One region of the Thiorhodovibrio litoralis genome, then DNA from elsewhere that is predicted to be linked to it. Evidence: predicted binding sites of a transcription regulator. Region 1 holds the regulator's gene; each other region holds the start of a gene.

Region 1 (5,949 bases):
ACATGCTGGAGGTGCTCGACAATGTCCTGATCGTTGAGGCTCGATCCCAGCAGGGGCGTGCCCTCCTGCTCGGCGCGGGCGCGGAATTGCGCATCGGGCTCAAGCGCGTCGGCAAAGATTACCGCCACTGGGCTGGCGGTGAAAACCCGCGTCAGCATATCGCCGCGGGCGTGGGGGTGGAGATCGCGCAGGTACGCGAATTCGGCCTGACCAACAACCTGCACCCGGTTGGGGCGGATGCAGTTCATCGAGCCAACCAGGCGCTGGCGCGGACCCTCAGGTGGGGTTTGCAGCGGAATCCGCTGCTTCGGCGGCTCGAACAACCATTGCAGTTTGAGCGGTTCGCTCAGACTGTCGACGAGACTCTGCAGGGAGTCGATCGGCTTCACGCTGGTCTCAGGAACGCCGTGGGGACCCGTCTGGCGGCGAGCTGGGCAGAGAACTGGTCGGAGAGCTGGCTGGAGAGTTGGCCGGAGAGCTGCTTGGCGCAGCTTCTGCGGGGGCCGCTTCAGTCAGAAGCGCCAGCAGCGCGTCGGGCCCCTCAGCGTCGCGCAGCTTCTGTCGCAGCTGGTCCTGGTTGAATAGCGCGGCAAGGTCGGCCAGCAGCTGCAGATGCATTTCGTTGGCCGTCTCGGGGACCAGCAGCGCGAAGGCCAGGTCGACCGGCTGGTCGTCAATGGCATCGAAGGGAACCGGCTCGCGCATTTGGACGAAGGCGCCAATGGCGTCCGTCACTTCCGCCACCCGCGCGTGCGGCAGGGCGACGCCGTGCCCGAGCCCGGTGCTGCCGAGGCGCTCGCGCTCGAGCAGGCGGTCGAAGACGGACTCGCGGCTGAGCTCAGGCAATTCGCCGACCAGCAGTTCAGCCAGGGTCTCGAGCAGGCGCTTTTTGCTGCTGATACTGGCCGCGCCGAGCACCCGGTGTTCGACGATGAGTTGTGGGGGGAACATGGTTGGTGGCTCTCCCGTGGGAAACAAAAACCGGAGCCGGCATGACCGGCTCCGGTATGAATCAGCTAGAGACTCGAGTGATTTGCGTGCGTGATGCGATGAGTCTCTTGGCTTGGGTTAAGTCTCCGCCGGGTCCTCGCCGGGCGCGGGCTCGCTGGTGGCCGCGAGTTCGGCACTGGCGGCTTTGGCTCCCGGCGCGCGATGACTCTGGCGCTTTTCCTTGTATTTGATCACCTGACGGTCGAGTTTGTCGATCAGTCCGTCAATGGCGGCGTACATGTCTTCGTGCGTGGCGTCGGCAAAAACACTGGCGCCATTGATGAGCAGCGTGGCTTCCGCCTTTTGGCGGAGCTTCTCGACGGTCAGTATGACGTGCGCGTTGATGACATGGTCGAAATGGCGCTCCAGGCGGGAAAATTTATTATCGACATAGTCCTTAAGCGGCTCGGTGATGTCGATATGATGACCTGTGAGCTTGATTTGCATAGATTGTCTCTCCTGGATGATCGAACGCAACGATGGCGGCTACGCCAGCCCTGGGGGATTTCATCACAAAGGAAGCCCTTAGTGAAAATCGCGGTTAGTGAAAACTCCGGTTAGTGAAAATGCCGGTTAGTGAAATCCCCGGGCGGTCAGGCGAGGCGCTTACGCTCGTTTGAGGGCGGTATGCCCATGGCTTCGCGGTATTTGGCGACTGTCCGCCGCGCCACCTTGATGCCTTGATCAGATAAAACATCCGCGATTTTGTTGTCGCTCAGAGGCTTGTTGGGCGTCTCGGCAGCGACCAGTTTGCGGATGAAGGCTCTGATGGCGGTGGACGAACATTCGCCTCCTGAAGTCGTGTTGACATGGCTTGAGAAAAAATACTTAAACTCGAGAGTGCCCCTCGGTGTGTGCATGTATTTCTGCGTGGTGACGCGCGAGACGGTGGATTCGTGCAGCTCGAGTGTCTCGGCGATATCGCGCAACACCAACGGACGCATGGCTTCTTCGCCGAAGTCGAAGAAGTCCTGCTGCAGCTCGACAATTTTGCTCGCGACGCGCAGCACGGTGTCGTTGCGGCTGAGCAGGCTTTTGATGAACCACTGGGCTTCCTGTAGGTGGGATTTCATGCACTGGTTGTCGGCTGCCTTGTCGGCACGACGAATGAGCTGGCGGTAGCTCTCGTTGACGCGGATTCTCGGTGTGGTGTCCGGATTAAGCTCCACTGTCCAACGGCCGTTGCGCCGACGCACGAGTACGTCTGGCTTAATGTACTCGGGGCGCACCTCGGTCACGGCGGAGCCGGGGCGCGGGTTGAGCGAGCGGATCAGACTCAGTGCCCTGGCGAGGTCGTCGTCGCCAAGTTTGGTGCTGCGTCGCATGCTGTCGAGGTCGTTGCGCGCCAAGGCGTCAAAATGGTGCTCGCAGATGGCCAGGGCATGGTCGCGCTGCGGCTGGACGTCAGTGAGCTGACGCAGTTGCAGAATCAGGCACTCGCGCAGATCGCGCGCGGCGATTCCGGCAGGGTCGAAGGACTGAATACGATGCAGCACGGCATCGATCTCGTCGCGCTCCAGATCGGGGTCGTTGAGAATGTCTGGCAGTTCATCGAGGTCGAGACGCAGATAACCATCGGCGTCGATGGCGTCGATCAATGCCTCGGCAACGGCTCGGTCGCGTTCCCCGAAACGGGTCAGGTTGAGCTGCCAGTCGATGTGATCGTGCAGCGTCTGCGGGCGAGAGCGCTGCGCGAAGAGATCGAAGTCATTGCCGTCGCTGCCGTTGTTGCTTGGCGCGCTGCCGCTTGCTGTGTAGCTGTCGAAGGTATCGGCCCACTGACTGTCGGTCGGCAGCTCGGCCGGCATGTCATCGCGCTCAGGGCGCAGGGAGTCGTCGATGCGGGCGTCCTCGATCTGCCGTTCAATGTCACGCGCGGAGATGTCCTCAAGGCCCGTGCCCTGGTCGCCGAGGCTTTGCTCTGGCGGATCATCGTCAGCGCTCTCGAGCATCAGGTTGGATTCAAGCGCCTGCTGGATTTCCTGCTGCAGGTCCAGGGTGGAGAGTTGCAGAAGCTTGATGGCCTGCTGCAGCTGCGGCGTCATCGTCAGCTGCTGGCCGAGGCGCAGTTGAATGGTCTGCTTCATCGCGACGCTTTCGGTCAGACTCCGGCGTGATCAGGCATGAAGAGAAGGGTTCTCGCAGCGAATGAAACTTGCATAGGCATTCTTGATTGTAGCTGATCTTTTCCGCCTCGACGCAAGCTGGGGAGCGCGATCGGCTTTTGTCAGCGCCACGACCGTGGTGGCCTGGGGGCGAATGTGTTCGTGGGAAACGTTAGCAGCGCAACAGCGTCGGCTTACAGGCGGAAATGCTCTCCGAGGTAAACCGTGCGAACCTGGGTGTTGGCAAGCAACTCGGAGGGCGCGCCCTCGGCGATGACTTGGCCGTCGCTGATGATGTATGCGCGATCGCAGATGTCGAGCGTCTCGCGGACATTATGGTCGGTCACCAGCACCCCGATGCCGCGCTCGCGCAGATGAGTAATGATCTTCTTGATATCGACCACGGCGATGGGGTCGACACCGGCGAAGGGTTCGTCAAGCAGCATGATCTTCGGCTCGACCGCCAGGGCGCGGGCGATTTCGAGCCGTCGGCGCTCGCCGCCGGACAGACTCAGCGCCATGGATTCGGCGATATGCGCGATGCCGAGCTCGTCGAGCAGCGCCTCGCACAGCTGCCGGCGCTGGCGCTCGTCGAGTTCCGGGCGGGTCTCGAGCACGGCCATCAGGTTGTCGGTGGCGCTCAGCTTGCGAAATACCGAGGGCTCCTGGGCCAGGTAGCTCAGGCCGCGCCGGGCGCGGGCATGCATGGGTGCGAGGCTGACGTCCTCGCCGGCGAGCAGGATGCGCCCGCCATCTGCGGCCACCAGGCCGACGATCATGTAAAAGCTGGTTGTCTTGCCGGCACCATTGGGGCCGAGCAGTCCCACCACCTCGCCAGCGCTGACGCTGATGTTGACGCCATCAACGACCCGGCGCCGACGATAACTCTTGGCCAGACCCTCGGCCTGCAGGGCCAGGTGAGCGGAGCGGGGGCGGGAGCTGGAGCCAGCAGCCGACTTGGCGGGGGAGGCGGTGGTCATTCCTCTTCTGGTGTGATGGTGATCTTGACCCGCTCGCGCCCCTGCGCGCTGGTGCCGGCGGTAACGCGCTCGGTCTTGCGGTTGTAGACGATACGATCGCTGGCGAAGCGATCCTGCCCTTGGGTCAGTACCGCGCGGTCAATCAAGGTGAGCTCGTCACGGTCGGCATTGTATTCCATCCGCTGGGCGCGTCCGAGAACGGGCTCGGTTTCGCCTTCTGTCATTTGGCGATATTTCGCCGGGTTGCCCACGGCGACGATGGTGCGCGGCTGGCGATCCTGACGGTGTTCGACCTGAACCTCGTCGGCAAGAATCCGCATGCTCCCCTGTTGCACCTCGACACTGCCGATGTAGCGGCTTTGGGAGGTCTGTTCGTCGAGTTCCACGGCATCGGCCTCAATGAACAACGGCTGGCCCTGATCGCTGTCGAGTGCGAACGCCGGTGCGACAGTCAGTACATTGAGACAAAACAGAATCAGAGACAGTCTGAAAGCTGGATTATTGTCGGGTCGCATGGCAGGAAGGGTCCGGGTTCGGTGATTGCATTGTCTGGGTGAGGGGCGGGAATAGGCCTGTTTTTCAAACTTGGCGTTCGCAATTGCGTTTCGCTATTGGGCTGGGCGTGTCTGGCCTCGAAGTGTCTGGCCTCGAAGTGTCTGGCCTCGGCGGGTCATTTCTTGTCCGTCGCGATTCTTGCGCGCACCCGCCCGAAAAACTTGCCGTGCATGGGCTCACTGTACCAGAAGCGCATGCCGTCAATAGCTGTCAGGCGGTCCGGGCCGCGCTCAAGCTCGACGAAGCGATCAGTTTCTGCCAGCCGATCGTCTGGAAAAAGCTCGATTTCGCTGGTCGCGAAGGCCATGGCATCCGTCTCAGAGGTGGCTGCGCGTTGTGCGCGCACAGCGCCGCTCAGCAGGATGCGCTCGCTCCCGGCCGAAACCCAACCAGAGTCCGAACTGATCCGCCAAGGTGGCGCCTGGTCGTTGTACAGGATCATGCGCGGCTGGTCGAGTTCGGTGCTGTCGTCCTCCGGATAGTGACGCAACTGCTTGGCGTTGAGTCGGCGGGCAGGCTGTCCGGAGATATTCAGCTCAATCGCGCGAAGACCATCGACGATGTAATCCGGCTGTCCGCTCTGATACGCGTCTGGGGGTTCAACCGTCTGTCGCGTGCGCTGCGCAAACCAGCCGCCGAGCAAACCGAGCAGCACAACCGCGAAGGCGAGCAAACGTTGGCGGCGATGGGCGAGCATCAGTGGTCAGCTGGCTGTTGCCTAGACGGCCTGAGGGGGCGGGGGCGGGAGGTAGCGTGCAAGCATCGGATCGAGTGTGTCTTGAGCGCGCATGATGAATTCGCACACCTCTCGTGCGGCGCCATGCCCCCCGCCCTTTTCCGTTTGCCAGTGACAATGTGCTTTCACCAGCGGATGCGCATCAGCCACCGCGATGCCGAGCCCGACCCGCGAGAGAATCGGCACGTCGACGACATCGTCGCCGACGTAGGCGAAAGCATTGTCCTCAAGCCGCAGTCGTTCCTTGAGCTCGGCATACGCGGGTAACTTGTCGCGCCGCCCTTGATAGATGTGGCGGATACCGAGGCTTTCCATGCGCAGTCGCACCACTTGGGACTGTCGTCCGGTAATCACTGCCAGACTTACGCCTGTTTGCTGAAGCATGGCCATCCCGTGACCGTCGCGGGCGTGAAAAGCCTTGTACTCCTGGCCATCGTCGCCAATGAAAAGGCTGCCGTCGGTCAATACCCCATCGACATCGAAAATCACGACGCGGACGGCCTTGGCCCTTGCGATTGCGTCTTGCATCAGCTTAGGTCTCCTGTCTTCGGAGCTGCTAGGGGGCGGCTGTTTGGGTCCATTA
Region 2 (5,949 bases), 1.7 Mb from region 1:
ACTCGGTGCCGTGATCGGTCCGACCGCGGCGCGCCATGGGTTCCTCTATTGGGCGACTGAACCGCTCGATCATCCGGATTACGAGCGTTTTCTGGTTGACTTTCACGCCGCCTTTGGCGGTTGTCCGCAGACCACCACCGCGAAGCCGACCGCGGATGTCGAGCGCACCAGACGCCTGCTGCGCCTCTCCTTGTCGCTTGGTGGACATATCGACCGCTTCTCGATACTGAGCCTGTCGGTGCTTGACCAGGTGCATCGGGCATTCTCGGCCGAGGAGCTGCTGCGCGTGGAACTGCTTCCGCAAAACCGCGAGTCCGACGACCATCACAAGAAAGCGAACATCGGCCGCGCGCAGGACCACGCCGATCGGCGCGGCGGGGAATTGTCCTTGGGCTCCAATGCTTCAACCACGGCCTGCGTGTCGGGCTTTCTGCTCAATATGGTTGACCGCCGCGTTCAACTCATTACGCCTTGCGCTGCTAGCGAGCAGTGGCCCCTCGGGTTTCAGGTGCTCGAGGAGGCGCGGTTCGACAACGCGCAAGCGCTCTCCGACGCCATCGAGTTGATGATCGAGCGTCAGATGCCGGCGACTCTTGAGTTGCGCGATCTGGTGCGCCTGCGACCCAATCAGCGCATCAAGCTCGCTGACAATGGCGACCTACGCGTGATCTCACAGCTAGCCTTCCCAATATCCGGGCAACCACAGCCACAAAGGCTGCTCGACTTGTTAACTGATGGCACTCGCAGTGTCGCCGAGCTGGCCGAGACGCGCATGGCTGAGGCGGGAGTGGCGCCAGAACATACGCTGCTTTTGCTGCACGAGCTGTTCGAGAAAGGTACCCTGCTCGCGCCGAGCGAGATCGCTCCAGCGTCACGGGAAGCGGCCACTTCGGCATGACGCCGCCGCAGCCTTTGCCCGCGTCAGTGCATCTCTCCCAGCCCAATTCTCCGACCGCTTCTCACATTGGTGACGCTGGGGAGTCATTGGGGAATCGTTGTGCCGAGACCGATTCTGCTGCTGTGGCGACCTTCTGGCAGCGCGAGCGGGCTTGGGGGTTCCATCCATTGCTTGAGGCGCCACGCGATGCGCCGGCGGAGTACACTGAGGAGGTCGCGCTCGTCAAGCGCGTGCTTGAGTGCTGGAACATCGATCCCGCCTTTCGCGATGCCTGGGCGCAGAGCCCGCAGCATGCGCTGGATGAGCGGGGGATTGGGTTGCCTGCCGAGGACGTGGCGCCCTTGCTAGCATCTGGGCAGTCCGATGCGCTGCTGAAGGCGGTCCATCAGGGGTATGACCTGCCGGATCAGCCGCGGGCGGTGCGTCGCTATTGCGCGCATCTGCGCGAGAAACTTCACTGGCGCGACGCCCACAGGCGCAGCAACAGACCGATCGAGCCGCGCATGGCCGCCTGGTGGGATCGCCAAGTGGGCCGCTTGTCCGGGCAGATAACCGCGGACAAGGCCGACGCCATCGTGCATACACCGGTCAGCTTCGAGCTATGCGAAGGCTGCTCGGTCGGCTGCTGGTTTTGCGCGCTGGCTTCCGACTCTCTGCAGGGTCGCGTCTGGCGAGCGACTTCCGAGCATCTGGCCCTATGGCGCGCTGTGCTGGAGTCGCTCCTTGAGCGTATCGGCCCTGCCGTTGGCAATGCCTTTTGTTACTGGGCGACTGAACCGTTCGATAACCCGGACTACGAGGTCTTTCTGCGGCATTTTCATCAAGTGCTCGGCCGTTGGCCGCAGACCACTACCGCTCGGCCAATGGCCGACATTGCACGCACCCGCGCGCTGGTCAAGCTTGGTGAGGAAAGCGGGGTACTTAATCGCTTCTCGATATTGTCGCATGCCATTGCCACGCAGGTGCACACTGCCTTCAGTCCGAGCGAACTGTTGCTGACCGAACTGCTCCCGCAGAATCGCGGTGCCAACCCCAGGTTCCGCAAGGCACGCGCCGGGCGACTTCTCGCGTCCGCGAGTCCGACCTTGACGCAAACCCCAACAACCATTGCCTGCGTCTCCGGATTTCTGATCAATCTATGGGCACAGCGAATTCAACTGATCACCCCTTGTCCGGCCTCGGAGGCCAATCCGAAAGGATACCGGGTCCTGGGAGAGGCCTTTTTCTCGGATGCCAGGGGCTTCGACGCGGAGATTGAGGGCATGATTGACGCGCACATGCTCCGCTTTCCGCCGCTGGATGTCCCGCTGCGGCTGCGCCCGGACCTCCGCATCGATTGCCCTGACGATACCCATCTGCTGTTTCGCGCGCTGGCCAAGCGGGTGACCGTCGCCAACCAGCCTCGCAGCCGTCAGTTGGCGGAATTATTTGTGGATGGCCTTCATAGCCCAGCCGCCATCGCCGAGGCGCGTGAGCAAGCCGCCGGCGTCTCCTGCCAGAACAGCTTTTTTTTAATCAATCAGTTGTTCGATCTCGGGCTCTTTGTCGAGACTCCAGTTCGCGGCCAGATTCGCGGGCTTTGATAGCGTTTTCGGGGCTTGGAGGCTGCGCGTGCTGTCGGAATAAGTGGACAGACGCCAGACGCGCGCTTTAATGGTGCGCGGCGCCTGAGTGGACGCTCTTTTGGGGTGCGTTCTTGGCCATGGAGTTGGTTTCTGGCGTTGCGAATTATCAATGTGCTGCCTGTCCTTACCTCAATAACTGAAGCCTGGCATGCTCGATGCTTAATCCCTACGGTCGAGCAGTCTGCCTTGGGGCTAGGTCCCGCGACTGCGACATTTTCCCGTGAATGACGGCTCTGATTAAGGTACTCAAATCATGCCCATTGCGACATCTCTGAAAAACCTCCCGCTGGCCGCCGCGCTGGCCGCTGGGGTGACTTTGGCAACCCCGGTCCTGGCCGAGGACGACACCATCAAGGTCGGCATCCTGCATTCCCTGTCCGGCACCATGGCCATCAGCGAGACCACGCTGAAGGACACCATGCTGATGCTGATCGATGAACAGAACGAGAAGGGCGGGCTGCTCGGTAAGAAGCTTGAGGCCGTGGTGGTCGATCCGGCCTCTGACTGGCCGCTGTTTGCTGAGAAGGCGCGCGAGCTGATCGAAAAGGACAAGGTGGCCGCAGTCTTTGGTTGCTGGACCTCGGTGTCGCGCAAGTCCGTGCTGCCGGTGTTCGAGGAGCTCGACAGTCTGCTGTTCTATCCAGTGCAGTACGAGGGCGAGGAGTCCTCCGGCAATGTCTTCTACACCGGCGCGGCGCCCAATCAGCAGGCCATCCCGGCGGTGGATTATCTGATGAACAATCTCGGTGTCGAGCGCTGGGTGCTGGCCGGGACCGATTACGTCTATCCGCGTACCACCAACAAGATCCTTGAAGCCTACCTCAAGGACAATGGCGTAGCCGAGGAAGACATCATGATCAACTACACGCCATTCGGTCATTCCGACTGGCAGTCGATCGTCTCGGACATCAAGAAATTCGGCTCGGCCGGGAAGAAGACCGCAGTGGTCTCCACCATCAATGGCGATGCCAACGTGCCCTTCTATAAAGAGCTGGGCAACCAGGGAATTTCCGCGACCGACATCCCGGTGGTCGCCTTCTCAGTGGGCGAGGAAGAGCTCTCTGGCATCGACACCGCGCCGCTGGTCGGCCATCTGGCCGCCTGGAATTACTTTATGAGTGTCGAGAGCGAAGGGAACGATGAGTTCATCGAGGCCTGGCACAAGTTCATCAAGAACGAAGATCGTGTGACCAACGACCCGATGGAAGCCCACTATATCGGCTTTAACATGTGGGTCGACGCGGTCGAGAAGGCTGGTACCACCGACCCCGAGGCCGTGGCCGATGCCATTATTGGCGTCTCAGTGCCCAATCTTTCAGGCGGCTACTCGGCGATGATGCCTAATCATCACATCACCAAGCCAGTGCTGATCGGTGAGATTCAGGACGATGGTCAGTTCCAGGTCGTCTGGGAGACCTCAGGGCTGGTGGTTGGCGACGCCTGGTCGAACTTCCTGCCGGGCTCCAAGGACATCATCGCCGACTGGCGCGCCCCCCTGTCCTGCGGTAACTACAACGTCAAGACCGGCAAGTGCTCGGGCCAGAACTTCTGAAGCCGGTGCATTTTGGCCCCGGCGCTTAAGCGCCGGGGCTAGAGGCGCGAGCGGCCGTCATTACCCTCGACGGCGACCGCTCGCGACCAACCTCAGAGTTGAAGACGCATTGCCACGTGTTGGTTGCAAACGAGTATCCATCAGCCGCGATGGCGGTTCCCCAGGCGATCTTTAACGTTCCCCTTATGCAGCCACAGCCAACCACACCCCGTCTGACCTTCGCGCTGCTTGCGCTCATGCTGCTGCTGACAGCCACACAGGCATTGGCGGCGGAGGTCGAAACCGATGATCCCAAGCTGGACGCGGCCTTTGCGCTTATCCTCGACCGGGATTTCACGGTCAAGGCGAAGGGCATTGAAGCCATCGCGGATAGCGGACATCCGCAAGCGGCGGCCTTGCTGCGCGGTTTGCTCGAGGGGCACCTGCGTCGTCATCAGTCCAGCAGTCGTCTGGTGTTCGTGCGCGAGCAGGGCTCCAGGTTCGCGCTGACCGATGCCGTGACCGGGGAGGATCTGGGCCTGGAGACCAAGCGCAAGGCCAAGCGCCTGCCGATCAACAACCTGATGCGCGCGCGCATCGAAGCGCAATTGGCGCGTTTGGAACTCACTGATCCTGATCCTGGCGTGCGCCTGCGCGCGGCCGAAGCGATGTTGGAGAACCCAGGCGGGGAGAATCAGGCGTTGATTGCTGAGCGTCTGGAGCTTGAAGACAATAACCGCGTGCTTGCAGCCTTGAACGCCGCCCGATCCTTGGGCCTGCTCGAGAGCGGTGATCTGCAGCAGCGACTTGCCGCCATCGCGGAACTGAAGAAAAGTCTCGAGCCGCGGGTGCGCAACGCCCTGGCGCGCCTGGCGGAGAATGATCCCGACGACCAGGTGCGCGCGGCGGCAACCGATGCGCTAGTAGGCATCGATCAACGCATCGCGTTTTTTGGCCAGCTCGAGACGCTGTTTTTTGGCCTAAGTCTCGGCTCTGTGTTGGTGCTCGCGGCCATCGGCCTGGCCATCACCTTTGGTGTCATGGGCGTGATCAACATGGCGCATGGCGAGCTAATCATGCTCGGCGCCTACACCACCTATCTGTTGCAGGTCGCCCTGCCGGGCTATTCCGGGGTGGCGCTGCTGCTTTCGATTCCTACGGCCTTTGTTTTCTGCGGTTTGGTCGGCATCGCCATCGAGCGCGGCGTGATTCGGTTTCTTTATGGCCGACCGCTAGAGACGCTGCTGGCCACCTTCGGCATCAGCCTGATTTTGCAGCAGGCGGTGCGCACGCTGGTGTCGCCGCAGAATGTGCCGGTGGCGAATCCGGACTGGATGAGCGGCTTCTGGCAGGTCAATAGCGTGCTGTCGCTCACCTATAACCGCCTGTTCATCCTGCTCTTTTGTCTGATTGTCTTTGCGCTGCTGTTTTTGCTGCTACGCCGCACCAGCCTGGGATTGCAGGTGCGCGCGGTGTCGCAAAATCGTGCCATGGCGCGCGCCATGGGCGTGCATTCCCAACGCGTCGATGCGCTCACCTTTGGCCTTGGCTCGGGCATTGCCGGGGTAGCCGGGGTGGCGCTGTCGCAGCTGACCAATGTCGGTCCCAACCTGGGGCAGGCCTATATTGTCGACAGCTTTATGGTGGTGGTCTTTGGTGGGGTCGGCAATCTCTGGGGCACGCTGGTTGGCGGCCTCAGTTTGGGCATTGCCAACAAGGTACTCGAGCCCTGGGCGGGCGCCGTGCTGGCCAAGATTCTGGTGCTGGTGTTCATCATTCTGTTCATCCAGCGGCGACCGCGAGGGCTGTTCCCGCAGAAAGGCCGCGCGGCGGAGTCCTGAGCCATGGCTCCCTCGCGTCTGTCACTCTCCCCGCTGCTCGCTGGTGACCGCTCC
Region 3 (5,949 bases), 2.7 Mb from region 1:
CGGCACCTTTGCTGACGCCTGCGGCGAGGAGCAGGTTGGTCGGTTGCTCCTATCCCCCGAGCAGCATGCCGCGGCGGCCTTCGACGCCCTGTGGCGCGACCTGGGTGGCAGCATTAGCGGCAAGATTCGCTTAGGCGAAGTGCCGAAGGGAGCGCGAAGCTTTCATCGCGTCATGTCGCAGCCGCTCGCGGTCATTATTCGCGACATTGACAAGAACAGTAACAACCTGATGGCACGGATGCTGTTTCTTACCCTCGGTGCGAAGAACTATGGCGCACCTGGCACACTCGAGAAATCCCGTGATGCCATCAATGCCTGGCTTGAGGAAAGCGGCCTGCCGATGCCGGAGTTGATTGCCGACAACGGCTCCGGGCTGTCGCGCGACACGCGTATCAGTGCCGGCAGCCTGGGCGAGCTTTTGAGCTGGAGCTATCGTCAGCCGTGGATGCCGGAACTGCTCGCCTCCATGTCCATTCCCGGCGTCGACGGCACCACGCGCAGACGCCTGCGCCGCGAGCCCATCGCCGGGCGCGCGCACCTCAAGACCGGCACCGTGCGCGATGCCAGCTGCATCGCCGGCTATGTGCTCGACCGCAACGACAGGCGCTGGGTAGTGGCGGTTCTGGTGAACAGCCGCGATGGCCAGGCCCTGGGTGCCTGGCGCGGCCATGCGGTGCAGCACGAGATTCTGCGCTGGGTTTATCGCGGTGCGCCCCTGCCGCAGGACGCGCAAGCGCAAGGCGATGACGCATCCTGATTGAGAGTTCTGTGAGGTAAGCTCGCAGGGCCGAGCTACAAGATAATCGGCGGGGCAGGGAGGTGCGATCCAGAGCCACGAGCTATCATGGTGAGGTCGTCTCCTAACCGCCCAAAAAGCCCAATACGCGTGAGCGGCCCACAATCAGCGCCACGCTGGTGCAAAAGCCAATCACCAGCAGCACGGTGAAAAGCGCGAAGAATACCTTCTCCGACGCCCGCTTGTAGAACAGCTGCCCGCTCCAGTTGCCAAGCAGCACAAGCGGAAACAGCAGCAGCGCGGCGCCCGCGTTGCCAAGATGCAGCAGTCCGAGCCCAATCAGAGGCAGCAGCTTCAGCAGGTTCTGCACCAGCAGAAAATCCAGCTGCGCGGCGACGAAGCGCTCTTTGGTGAGCTTGTGGCGCAGAAAATAAATCGTCATCAGTGGCGCGCCAGAATTCGCCACCGTCTGGCTGATACCGAGCAGGGTGCCGGCTAAAAAGGTACCGGGAGCACGGGGCGGCCCGGCGCCGCCGCCAAGGTTCGCGATCGGCTCGCGCCAGACCACCAGTGCCACATAAAAGAGCGACAAACAAGCCACGACCACCTCGAGTCGGCGGTGGATCACATTGAGCTCGCCCGCGCTGACGATCAGCCACAGAAGGGCCGCGCCGATGGCGGTGCCAACCACCGCCGCGATCAGCAGCGGTTTGAGCAGGTCCCAGCCCGCCTCGCCCCGATGCTGCCAGACGCCAATGGCCCCGGCCGGCAGCATCAGCACCGCCGCCACGGCCAGTCCGTTGGTCGCGCCGAGCGCCAGGATCATCAGCGGTGAGACCACAAAGCCGCCGGTACCCAGGCCGCTGCGCGCAAACCCCATCAGCCAGGCAGCGAAAATGGCCAGTGCGATCGCCAGCCAGGGTAGGGGCTGATCAAGAAAGGTGGCGGTCAGTGACATCATGGCGTCTGATCTTGTGATTGAGTATCCGCGAGAGTTCCGCGCGACAGGCAGCTGAGTGCTAGCAGCTATTAGCCCCGCAAGCAGCCCCGCAAGCAGCCCTGCAAGCAGCCGGACAATGAACCGGCAGTGTCGGCGCCGACATGCTTCTGGTCAAGCCCGCAAGCGAGTCAATGTCAGTGTCAGCCGATGTCGCGGATGCGACAATGTCGGGGTATAAAAAACACCTAGAGTGCGGTGTGACCAGCTCGGATTAAGGCGGTCTCCTGGCGTGAGTGCAGCGGAAAGAGGACGAAACGGCCGGCATGCTCCTTGCTGTATCTGCGCTTTTGCGCATATCGCAAGGACAAGCGTGATCAAACAACCTTGTCCCGGCGCGCGAGCAATTCACCCACAGCGGGGAGGCCCCTGCTCACCAGGGGCCGCTTCCCCAATCATCAAGGAGCTATAAGAGCGGAATGAATCCACAACCGATCAAGATCGACAGATATATCACTTTTGCCGGAATGGATTGCGATCAACGGGCAGAACAGTTGATGATGCAGGTCCACCAGCGCCTGCGCGACCTGGGCGAGGGCTCTCCTTGGTCCGACTACTTTCAAGCCAAGCAGGCTGAGTCCGAGCGGCGCGGCCATGACGCGCTCCATTTCATCGGCAGCCAGGTCAATGCCCTGCGGGAGCTTTTTGCATCAAGCTCCAATCCCGCGGACATGGAGTTGCTTGAGGCGCTGGAGGAGGAATGTTGCTGACAGCCAGTTCGTCATCTGGCAGGCGTTTTTGGCGCGGCCAGGGATGAGAATGCGCCAAGTTGCGCTGGAGTCAGCCTTGGCTTTTTCACTCGGGTCATTCTGGAAGCGCTATGAACAGCAAAAAAATCATCGAGCTCATGCATCGGCAATTCGGGGAATTCCGCGGCGTTTCAGTCGCGGCATTGCAGACGGCGTTGCCCGTGTTCCGTCTGTTCGAGCTGCGCGAAGGCGAACAACTGCGCATCGGCGGCAGCGTCGCTTCTGATCGGTTATTGGTCGTGTTGGGCCGCGCGAAGATTGGCGAGGAGACCTGGGATCCGGCGCGCTCGGCCGAGCAGTCGTTGATCATGCCTCCACCGCCGGCGCAGATCGAGATCAATGCCATCGACGACAGCCTGCTCTGTCATCTCGACATCGACATGCTCGACATCTTGCTCACGGAGGAGCAACTGCTCGAAACCGCCGTCCTGGCTGATCCGCGCCTGGACGCGGTGCGCCATACCAGCCTGATGCGCAGGTTGCCGCTGGAGAACGTCGAGCAGGCGCTGTCGTTGCTGCAAGAGCTGCAACTTGAGGCAGGCGCCGAGCCGGTCAAGATGGGCAAGGAGTCGGATCAGTTCTACGTACTGGCCGAGGGTACGGCCGAACTCTGGCGCATCGACGACGAAGAAGGTATCCCGATGAAGGCCGAGGATCTCGAGCCTGGCACTTGCTTTGGTGAAGAAGGTTTGCTGATGCGCAGCCCAAGTCCGGTCACCATCCGGCTGACAAGCGACTGCCGGCTGCTCACGCTGGAGCGGGGAGCCTTCGAGCGACTGCTTGCGCGGCCTATGGTGCGGGAGGTCGACGTGCATGTTGCCAAAACCATGCACGATCGCGGCTACGCGCTTGTCGATGTGCGACTGCAGGAAGAATACGACGAGTTGCGCATTCCCGGCTCGCAACTGATCCCCTTATCTCAGCTGAAGCAGCGCGTGAGTGAGTTGGACGCTGAGAAGGAATACCTGGTTTATTGCCGCTCCGGCAGGCGCAGCTCCGTGGCCACTTTTATGCTCTCGAAACTGGGCTTTCGCGCCACCAACATGGCGGGCGGGATCACGGCCTGGCCCTTCGGTGTCGAAGGCGAGGATGCGCTGATCTCAACTCTGGATGAGGGCTTTGCCAGCGGCGATTGACGAGCAAGACTCCCAATATAATCAAGCTGGTCTTGTTCCCGCGCGATTTCTACGGCTCTACGACACTTCGGCGCATTCTCTCTGGCGCTGGCTGCCCGGATGTCAGAACCTGCCTCGCAGGTTCAGCAGTGCTAGCGGGTGTGACCTCTCAATTGCTAAGATGGTGGGCTTTTTTGCACGCGAGCCCAAGGGAACATGTCTCAATCCTCGATATCCCAATTAGCAGAGCAGATCACGCGAAGGCGCACCTTCGCGATCATCTCTCACCCGGACGCTGGTAAGACCACGCTGACCGAAAAGCTCTTGCTGTTCGGCGGCGCCATTCAGATGGCCGGAACCGTCAAAGGCCGCAAGGCTGCGCGCCATGCCACCTCTGACTGGATGGAGCTGGAAAAACAGCGCGGCATCTCGGTGACTTCCTCGGTGATGCAGTTTCCCCATGGGGAGGCCATCGTCAACTTGCTTGATACGCCGGGCCATGAAGACTTCTCGGAAGATACCTATCGCACTCTGACTGCGGTGGATGCGGCGCTCATGGTCATCGACGTGGCCAAGGGCGTCGAGGACCGCACCATCAAGCTAATGGACGTCTGCCGGCTGCGCAACACGCCCATCCTGACCTTCGTCAACAAGCTCGACCGGGAAGGGCGGGATGCCATCGATATCCTCGATGAGATCGAGTCCGTGCTCAAAATCCAATGCGCGCCCGTGACCTGGCCCATCGGCATGGGCAAACGGTTCAAGGGGGTCTATGACCTGCGCCATGACCGCACCCATTTGTTCAGCGCAACCCACGGTGGCCGGATTCAGGAAGGTGAGACCATCGAGGGCCTGAACAATCCGCGTCTAGACGAGATCGTCGGCGATCAGGCCCAGGAGCTGCGCGACGAGCTGGAGCTGGTGCAGGGCGCCAGTCACGAATTCGATCATGCGGATTATCTGGCCGGTATCCAGACGCCGGTGTTCTTCGGCTCAGCCATCAACAACTTCGGCGTCAAGGAGTTGCTCGACGCCTTCGTCGACTACGCCCCGGCGCCGCTGCCGCGCCAGACCCGCTCGCGCGAGGTTGAACCGGCTGAGTCCAACTTCAGCGGATTCGTGTTCAAGATTCAGGCGAACATGGACCCGGCGCACCGCGACCGCGTCGCCTTCCTGCGCGTCTGCTCCGGCAGCTACAAAAAGGGCATGAAAATGCGCCATGTGCGCATCGGCAAGACAGTGCAAGTGGCCAATGCCATCACCTTTCAGGCCGACGAGCGCCGCCATGTCGAGGAAGCCTGGCCGGGCGACATCATCGGTTTGCACAACCACGGGACCATTCAGATCGGCGACACCTTCACCGAAGGCGAGGACCTCAAGTACGAAGGCATCCCTTACTTCGCCCCCGAGCTCTTCCGCCGCGTGGTGCTCAAAGACCCGCTGAAAATGAAAGCCCTGCAGAAAGGCGTGCTACAGCTGTGCGAGGAGGGCGCCACCCAGGTGTTCCGCCCGCGTAAGAATAACGACCTGATTCTCGGCGCCGTCGGCATCCTGCAGTTCGACGTCGCCGCCTATCGTCTGCGCGACGAATACGGCGTCGAAGCCGTCGTCGAGCCCATCAGCGTTGCCCTGGCTCGCTGGGTGCGCTGCGACGACGCCAAAATGCTCGCCCGTTTCGAGGATAAAGCCTACGACAACCTGGCGCTAGACGGCGACGACCAGCTGGTTTATCTGGCGCCGACCCGGGTGAATCTGCAACTCACCCAGGAACGCTGGCCGGATATTGAATTCCTCGCCACGCGGGAGCTTTAGCCTCCAAGGCTGCCGAAATCAGGCCAAGCTCAGGCCGCTTCGCCTTGCTTCAAAATGGCCTGGGATTCCTCTGCTGAAATACGCGGGCCTAAGCTCGTCACCAGCTTGGCGGAGGCGGCGGACGCAAGGCGGCCGGCGCGGGCGTGGCTCCATCCCTGAGTGAGTCCATAGAGAAAGGCCCCGGCAAACATGTCGCCGGCGCCGACGGTATCGACGGCCTTGACCGGCACTGGGTCGATATCGATCAATTCCTTGCCGTCGAACACCAGCGCGCCCTTGGGGCCGCGCGTAATGGCGAACTCCCGCGAGATGGTTTTCAGGTAGTCGATGGCCTGGGTCAGATCACTGGTGTCGGCCATGCCCATGGCCTCGTCCTCGTTGGCGAAGACCAGATCGAGCTTGTCGCCGATCATCTCCTTGAGCCCGTCCTTGAAGAAATTCACCATGTTCGGGTCGGACAGGGACAGTGCAGTCTTCACGCCAGCGTCCTCGGCGATTTTGCGCGCTTCAATGGCGGCCACGCGGGCGGTATCCGAGGTG
Region 4 (5,949 bases), 880 kb from region 1:
AGCTGTTTGTCAGCCTGGAAGGAGACCTGCGCGTAAACATCAGCTACGATGGTGAACCATTGCGCAAAGTACAAATCAAAGAGCCCGTGTTTAGCGTGGATGAGAATCGGTCCCCGATACGACCTACTTTGGTGTGGGAGCTGAGTATTCCGTGGTCGGACGCATCAAGCATTGACGTAAGTATCAGCGGTAACCTATCAATCCGCCCGAGCTTGGACTCCGGCACCACAGAACGCGACGGGCTGACGCTTGACTGGGGGCTTTCATCCAGTGGCCCCCCCAACTGGCGTCTGTCGCCCACTGAAGAATTCGACGACCCGGACAGCTGCGATCATTATGGCGAGCAAGATCAGCTGACCATCAGTGAAGATGGCTCTGCAAGTCTGTCGGTTACGGTGAGTGATTTGGCAACCGCCTGCGACCTGGTGCTGCAATCCACAGTCGCGCCCTATGATTCGTATGTGGAGGCTTGGGGCGGCTACCACCAGTACGTCCCCGTCTATCCGGAAATTATTATCCGTATTACCGGGTACAACTGAGCGGCAGCTAAACCTCGTCTGGAGTGACACGCGTGATTATAAGGTGGGGGCGACAGTCTCGAAAAAAAACTACGTTTCTTGCGGTTATTTTTCTGACTCGGAGTTTTCGGCATGTTCCAACCAATCGCTCTGAATTTGTTGCACTGTTCGCGCGCTCGGCTAACCCAATGGTTGAGCGTGCCCACGGCTGTTCCACCTGCCTTGATCCTCGCGGTGTTTGCCGCTGGCGCGCTCACAAGCCTGCCCGGCTTCGGGCAATCAGCTGAGCAGTTGGCGCCGCCACCAGCGCCCCCCATGCGTTCCGGGCCTGCACCGAAGACGTCACAGTCCTCAGCCGTCCGATCAGGCGCCGCAGCCGTCGCGGGCCAAGTGGAATGGGTGTGGCATAAAACTGCTGACGGCGCGCATCCTGATGGCGAAGAACAGACTTACGTCTGGCTGATGAATCGGGCTCGGCAAGATCCAAGCGCCGAGGGGGATTTTCTGGCAAACAGCGGCGACAGTTCAGTCGAATCTGCCATTGACTACTTTAATGTCGACCTGTTGATGATGCAGGCGGAGTTCGACGCCATCGCTGCCAAGCCCCCAGCCGCCTTCGACCGGCGTCTGTATGAAGCCGCCAAGGCGCACTCAGACGACCTGATTGCCAGAGACGCACAAGACCATGTGGGGCAATTCGAGCGCGTCGCTGATGCTGGTTTTACCTACCGTAATGTTGGAGGAAACGTGTTTTCGTACGCCAAGCACGCCCTTCATGGCCACGCCGGTTGGAATATTGATTGGGGCTATGGCGGCACCGGAGGCATGCAAAGTCAGCGTGGTCATCGGGTCAACTTAATGTCGACGGAGGCAAATCTCGCCAACGTTGGTATCGCAGCCGTACCGGAGGCCAATCCAGCCACGACCGTCGGCCATTGGGTGGTTACCGGTAACTACGCCGAGGCTGGCGATTGGGTTCCAGATCATTACAATCGCTTCCTGGTTGGCACCGTCTGGGAGGATCTCGACGAAGACGGCGCTTACGACAGCGGAGAAGGCTTGGCGAATGTAACGGTCACGCCGGATCAGGGCCCTTTCTATGCCGTCACGGCTGCCGGGGGTGGTTACGCAATCCCAGTTGATGCAGGAAGCTACTCCGTCAGCTTTGCAGGCGGTGACCTGCCGAATGCGGCAACGCGCGAGGTCGTGGTCAATGCAGATAGTGTATTACTCGATCTGCTCTACGCAGCATCGCAGGTAAACGACAGCGATGGCGACGGATATGACGACAACCAGGACAATTGCCCACAGATCGCCAATCCGGATCAGGCCGACAGCGACGGTGATGGTCTCGGCGATGCGTGCGATTTAGTCGCTTACACCCTGAGCGTGTCGAGCGTTTCTGGATCTGGCCGGATTAGCAGTGACCCGGCAGGCATTGACTGCCCTGGTACTTGCGATTTCGACTATGCGGAGGGAACCGTCATCACTTTGACCGCATTTCCTGATCAGGGCGCGACCTTCGCAGGCTGGAGCGGTGCCTGCTTCGACAGCGTCACCACCTGTACGCTGACATTGGACAGCGCCAAGACGGTGGGCGCCACCTTCGTCATTGATAGCGATCCACCCCAGCCGCCCCCGAGCATCAACGGCACCGTTTATCTTTCGGAGGGCGACCAAAGCATCGACATCCCTGCCGACCCGGGGGAATCCTTAACTTACCTCGATTTCGGCGGCGCCGAGACCTACCGTATTCCAACCAGCCTGACCGCGCCAATCACCATTGTTGACCGTCAAGACAGTCTGATTGTGTTTTCCGCCGGTACCCGTATCGACAGCGTTCGCTTCGCTGCTGACGGGATCGAATTCATGATCAATGGGCGGGCGCTCAAGCTCCTAGGCCAGCCGTCCCGTTTTAGCTTCGATTTCGCCGGCGTTAACCTCGATCTGTTCCAACTCGCTGCGCGTTTCGGTACCCAGATCCCTCTCTCCGGCGCCCTGCCGGTGAGCGGCACGCCTGACTGCGTCATTACAGCCGAAGGTGAGTTGGACTGCGCAGCTGCGGGCGGTCGTTGACCCCTCCCAAGTGCCGGCGCAGACAACTGCTGCGCCGGTCTAGTCCAATTTAGCGCAGCGTCGTAGAAGTCAGCGCGCAGGCTTAGCAGCATCAGATCAGATCTGGCTCGGACTCCGAACGGGGCCGCCGGTGTGGGGACAGGGCTGGCTAGATTCACGCCCTGAGTGGGGATTCCGGGTTTCATCGAATGGATGCACTGTCGGTGCCAATCGTCTACACTGTTGAGGTAGACGTGCTCTTTGTGGCACTCGGCTACTCCCCCCGATTGCTCCAGCGGTTGGTCCAGGATGGAACAGAGTTAGTGGGGCGCGCTTGCAGTCAAGCCAACAAAGCACGCGGCTGGGTTGTCGTAAAGAGTCCAACAGTCGCTATGGTCCTATGTTAAGTGATTGAAGCGGAAGCTTCATTAGAAATGGCATTGGATTTGCTTGCCTTAGCATTGTCCGGAAGCAAACTCAGTCTCCGGAGAAGGCGCCGCCGCCGATGGCCAAGTCCACCGGTCGCTTGGTCGGTAACACCCCGCCGCGGCGGGCGCCGTTGTGGCACCTCAGGTGTCCGAGGCTCTGCTGGAGGGCTCCCCAATGACCAGGCACCCGACTCACGCTATTCCGCCGGCCGTGGCGCCGAGCGCGGTCTGCATTAACGACACCACCCTACGCGACGGCGAACAGTCCGCCGGGGTGGCCTTCTCGCTCGATGAGAAACTCGCCATCGCGCGCGGGCTCGACGCCCTCGGCGTGCCCGAGCTGGAAGTCGGCATCCCTGCCATGGGCGAGGAGGAGCGCGCGTCCATCGCGGCGGTCGCGGGGCTTGGGCTGAATGCGCGTCTGATGGTCTGGGCGCGCATGGTCGAGCAGGACATTATCGCCAGCTGCGGTCTGCCGGTGGAGTTGATCGACCTGTCCATCCCGGTGTCTGATCAGCAAATCGCGCGCAAGCTCGGGCGCGATCGCGACTGGGTGCTGCGCCAGATTCGCACCCTGGTGCCGCGGGCGCTCGACGCCGGCTTTCAGGTCGGCGTCGGCTGCGAGGACGCTTCGCGCGCTGATGCAGATTTTCTCCGCCAGGTGGCCGAGACTGCCCAGGCGGTCGGTGCTCGGCGGGTGCGCTACGCCGACACCCTGGGGATCATGGACCCTTTTGGTATTTTCGACGCGATTCGCGCCCTGCGCTCCCATTGCGACTGCGAGATCGAGATGCACGCCCATGATGATCTTGGCATGGCCACGGCCAACACCCTGGCGGCGGTGCGCGCCGGTGCCACCCATGTCAACACGACAGTCCATGGCCTGGGCGAGCGCGCTGGCAATGCCGCGCTTGAGGAGGTCGCGATTGGCCTCAAGCATGTGCATCGCTGCGCGACTGGCATTGATTTGAGCCATTTCGAGACGTTATCGGAGCTGGTGGCGACCGCCTCCGGCCGGCCTGTTGCCTGGCAGAAGAGCCTGATCGGTGCCGGCGCCTTCACCCACGAGGCGGGCATCCATGTCGATGGGCTGATGAAGGACTTGCTCAATTACCAGGGCATCGACCCGGCCGAGCTCGGGCGAGCCCATCGCATGGTGTTGGGCAAGCATTCTGGCCGCCATGCTCTGGTCCGGGCCTATGCCGAGCAGCTCAATACCTCGCTGACGGCGGAACAGGCGACCAGCCTGCTCGCGCGTGTTCGCCGCTTCGTCACCGAGCACAAGCGCTCGCCCGAGACCGGCGATCTGCGCGGTTTTCTGTCGGAGATTGATCTCAGCGCCAGTCCCGCGATGAGCCCGGCCGCTTGCCCTGCCATCAGCCCAGTTGGTAGCTCCGTTGTTAGCCCAGCGGCTAGCCCCTTAGCTAGCCTGAGATTGCAGTGAACGGGCCATCGTCCTAAGGATGCGCGAGGATTCAATAAACCCCACACATGGGGATCTTGGATTCGCGCGGCATGATCCGAAATCGGTCGCGTAATGCGGCGTCGGCGCTTGCGTCGACTGACCCATGGTTACTGGAGTAAAGGCTTGGATTTACTGGATTTCACTGGGCAGGATCTCTACTTCGACACCCCGTTGCCGGCGGAGGTGGATGCCCTGCTGGAGGGCGCGGCCACCCAATACGGCAGCGATGGCGGCGCCAGTGCCGAGCCAGCGCTGTTGCGAGCCTATTTTCTGGCACCTGAGAATCTTTCCGTGCTGGTGGCGCTGTATCGCTACTATTACTACCAGCACCGCCTGGAGGATGCGCTTGTTGTCGCCGAGCGCGCCATCGGTCTGAGTGCTCGCGAGCTGGAGTTGGACGAAGGCTGGGAAGCGCTTGATGAGGCCAGACTGCGTCAGATCGGCGAGCGCTCAATGGCGCTGACGCGCTTTCTGCTGCTCGCGCTCAAAGGCGCCGGCTACCTGGAACTGCGCCTCAACCGTGGCCCCGATGCCCTCGCGCGCTTCGAGAAGCTCGATGTGCTCGACAGCGACGGTCGCCTTGGAACCGACAGCCTGCTGCGCATGGCGCGCAGCCTGGTCACCGAACAGCGCATTCAGAACGCTGGCGATAATCTGCATGTGTTGCGCCGTCAATGATGGATCTGCCGAGACCGAGCGCAAAGAGTGACAAGCCGGAATATTTAACCTCTTAGTTCTAACCACTGATCACCAATCACTCACTGTTAAAAGGCACCTCCCATGTCCAATCAACTCAACACGCTTGATGAATTCGACCTCGACGATCTCGATGAACTCGAGAGCGCCGAGGACTTTCTCGACTACTTCGGCATTGCTTACGATGCTGCTGTGGTGCAGGTGAATCGGCTGCATATTCTGCAGCGTTTTCATGACTATCTCGCCGAGGTCGAGACCATGCCGACGCAGGCGCAAGCGCGCTTTGATCTGCATCGAGACCTGCTGCAGGGCGCCTATCGCGATTTCGTCCGCTCTGATGCGCAGACCGAGAAGGTGTTTAAGGTCTTCAAACAGCATCAGCCAGTGACCGTGGGTCTGGATTCGCTGCTCGGCCAGTTGCCTCATGCGCCCGCAGTATGACTATGGCGACGAGGTGCGGGTGATCCGCCACCTGCGCAACGACGGCACCTTTCCCGGTAAGGATCGCGGCACCCTGCTGATCCGCCGCGGCAGTACCGGCTATGTGCGCGATGTCGGTACCTTTTTGCAGGACCAGATCATCTACAGCGTGCACTTCGTCGAGCAAGACCTGGTCGTCGGCTGCCGTGAGCAAGAGCTCCAGCCGGCGGCGGATTTTTGGGTCGAAAGCCGCTTCGACACCCGCGACAAGGTACGCGCTAATCTGACCTTGGCCAGCGCCGGTCGCGTGCTGGTGGAGGAGGGCAGTATCGGTGAGGTCGTCAAGGTGCTGCGCGGCGAGCGCGAA

Evidence for each region. The regulator sigma-54, encoded in region 1, starts transcription at its own class of promoters, with help from an activator protein. The targets are predictions, from matches to a motif close to TGGCANGNTNCNTGCTT.
Region 2: urtA (urea ABC transporter substrate-binding protein) is a predicted target of sigma-54. The motif match lies at 2,668-2,684, and genes of this name have one in related genera.
Region 3: cowN (N(2)-fixation sustaining protein CowN) is a predicted target of sigma-54. The motif match lies at 1,996-2,012, and genes of this name have one in related genera.
Region 4: nifV (homocitrate synthase) is a predicted target of sigma-54. The motif match lies at 3,009-3,025, and genes of this name have one in related genera.

Annotation. Positions count from the first base shown of each region.
Region 1 is NZ_CP121473.1:4,705,491-4,711,439, reverse strand. It holds gene hprK (HPr(Ser) kinase/phosphatase) at 1-389, opposite strand, end outside; gene Thiosp_RS21480 (PTS sugar transporter subunit IIA) at 397-951, opposite strand; gene hpf (ribosome hibernation-promoting factor, HPF/YfiA family) at 1,069-1,437, opposite strand; gene Thiosp_RS21470 (RNA polymerase factor sigma-54) at 1,584-3,077, opposite strand; gene lptB (LPS export ABC transporter ATP-binding protein) at 3,290-4,075, opposite strand; gene lptA (lipopolysaccharide transport periplasmic protein LptA) at 4,072-4,590, opposite strand; gene lptC (LPS export ABC transporter periplasmic protein LptC) at 4,746-5,327, opposite strand; gene kdsC (3-deoxy-manno-octulosonate-8-phosphatase KdsC) at 5,349-5,894, opposite strand.
Region 2 is NZ_CP121473.1:2,986,130-2,992,078, reverse strand. It holds gene Thiosp_RS13275 (radical SAM family RiPP maturation amino acid epimerase) at 1-898, shown strand, start outside; gene Thiosp_RS13270 (radical SAM family RiPP maturation amino acid epimerase) at 1,021-2,481, shown strand; gene urtA (urea ABC transporter substrate-binding protein) at 2,777-4,075, shown strand; gene urtB (urea ABC transporter permease subunit UrtB) at 4,261-5,895, shown strand; gene urtC (urea ABC transporter permease subunit UrtC) at 5,899-5,949, shown strand, end outside.
Region 3 is NZ_CP121473.1:1,980,580-1,986,528, forward strand. It holds gene dacB (D-alanyl-D-alanine carboxypeptidase/D-alanyl-D-alanine endopeptidase) at 1-757, shown strand, start outside; gene Thiosp_RS08740 (TSUP family transporter) at 861-1,697, opposite strand; gene cowN (N(2)-fixation sustaining protein CowN) at 2,153-2,443, shown strand; gene Thiosp_RS08750 (rhodanese-like domain-containing protein) at 2,554-3,618, shown strand; gene Thiosp_RS08755 (peptide chain release factor 3) at 3,814-5,409, shown strand; gene Thiosp_RS08760 (adenosine kinase) at 5,439-5,949, opposite strand, start outside.
Region 4 is NZ_CP121473.1:3,826,254-3,832,202, reverse strand. It holds gene Thiosp_RS17345 (PGAP1-like alpha/beta domain-containing protein) at 1-539, shown strand, start outside; gene Thiosp_RS24795 (InlB B-repeat-containing protein) at 909-2,594, shown strand; gene nifV (homocitrate synthase) at 3,177-4,445, shown strand; gene Thiosp_RS17325 (hypothetical protein) at 4,590-5,144, shown strand; gene nifW (nitrogenase-stabilizing/protective protein NifW) at 5,247-5,603, shown strand; gene Thiosp_RS17315 (nitrogen fixation protein NifZ) at 5,587-5,949, shown strand, end outside.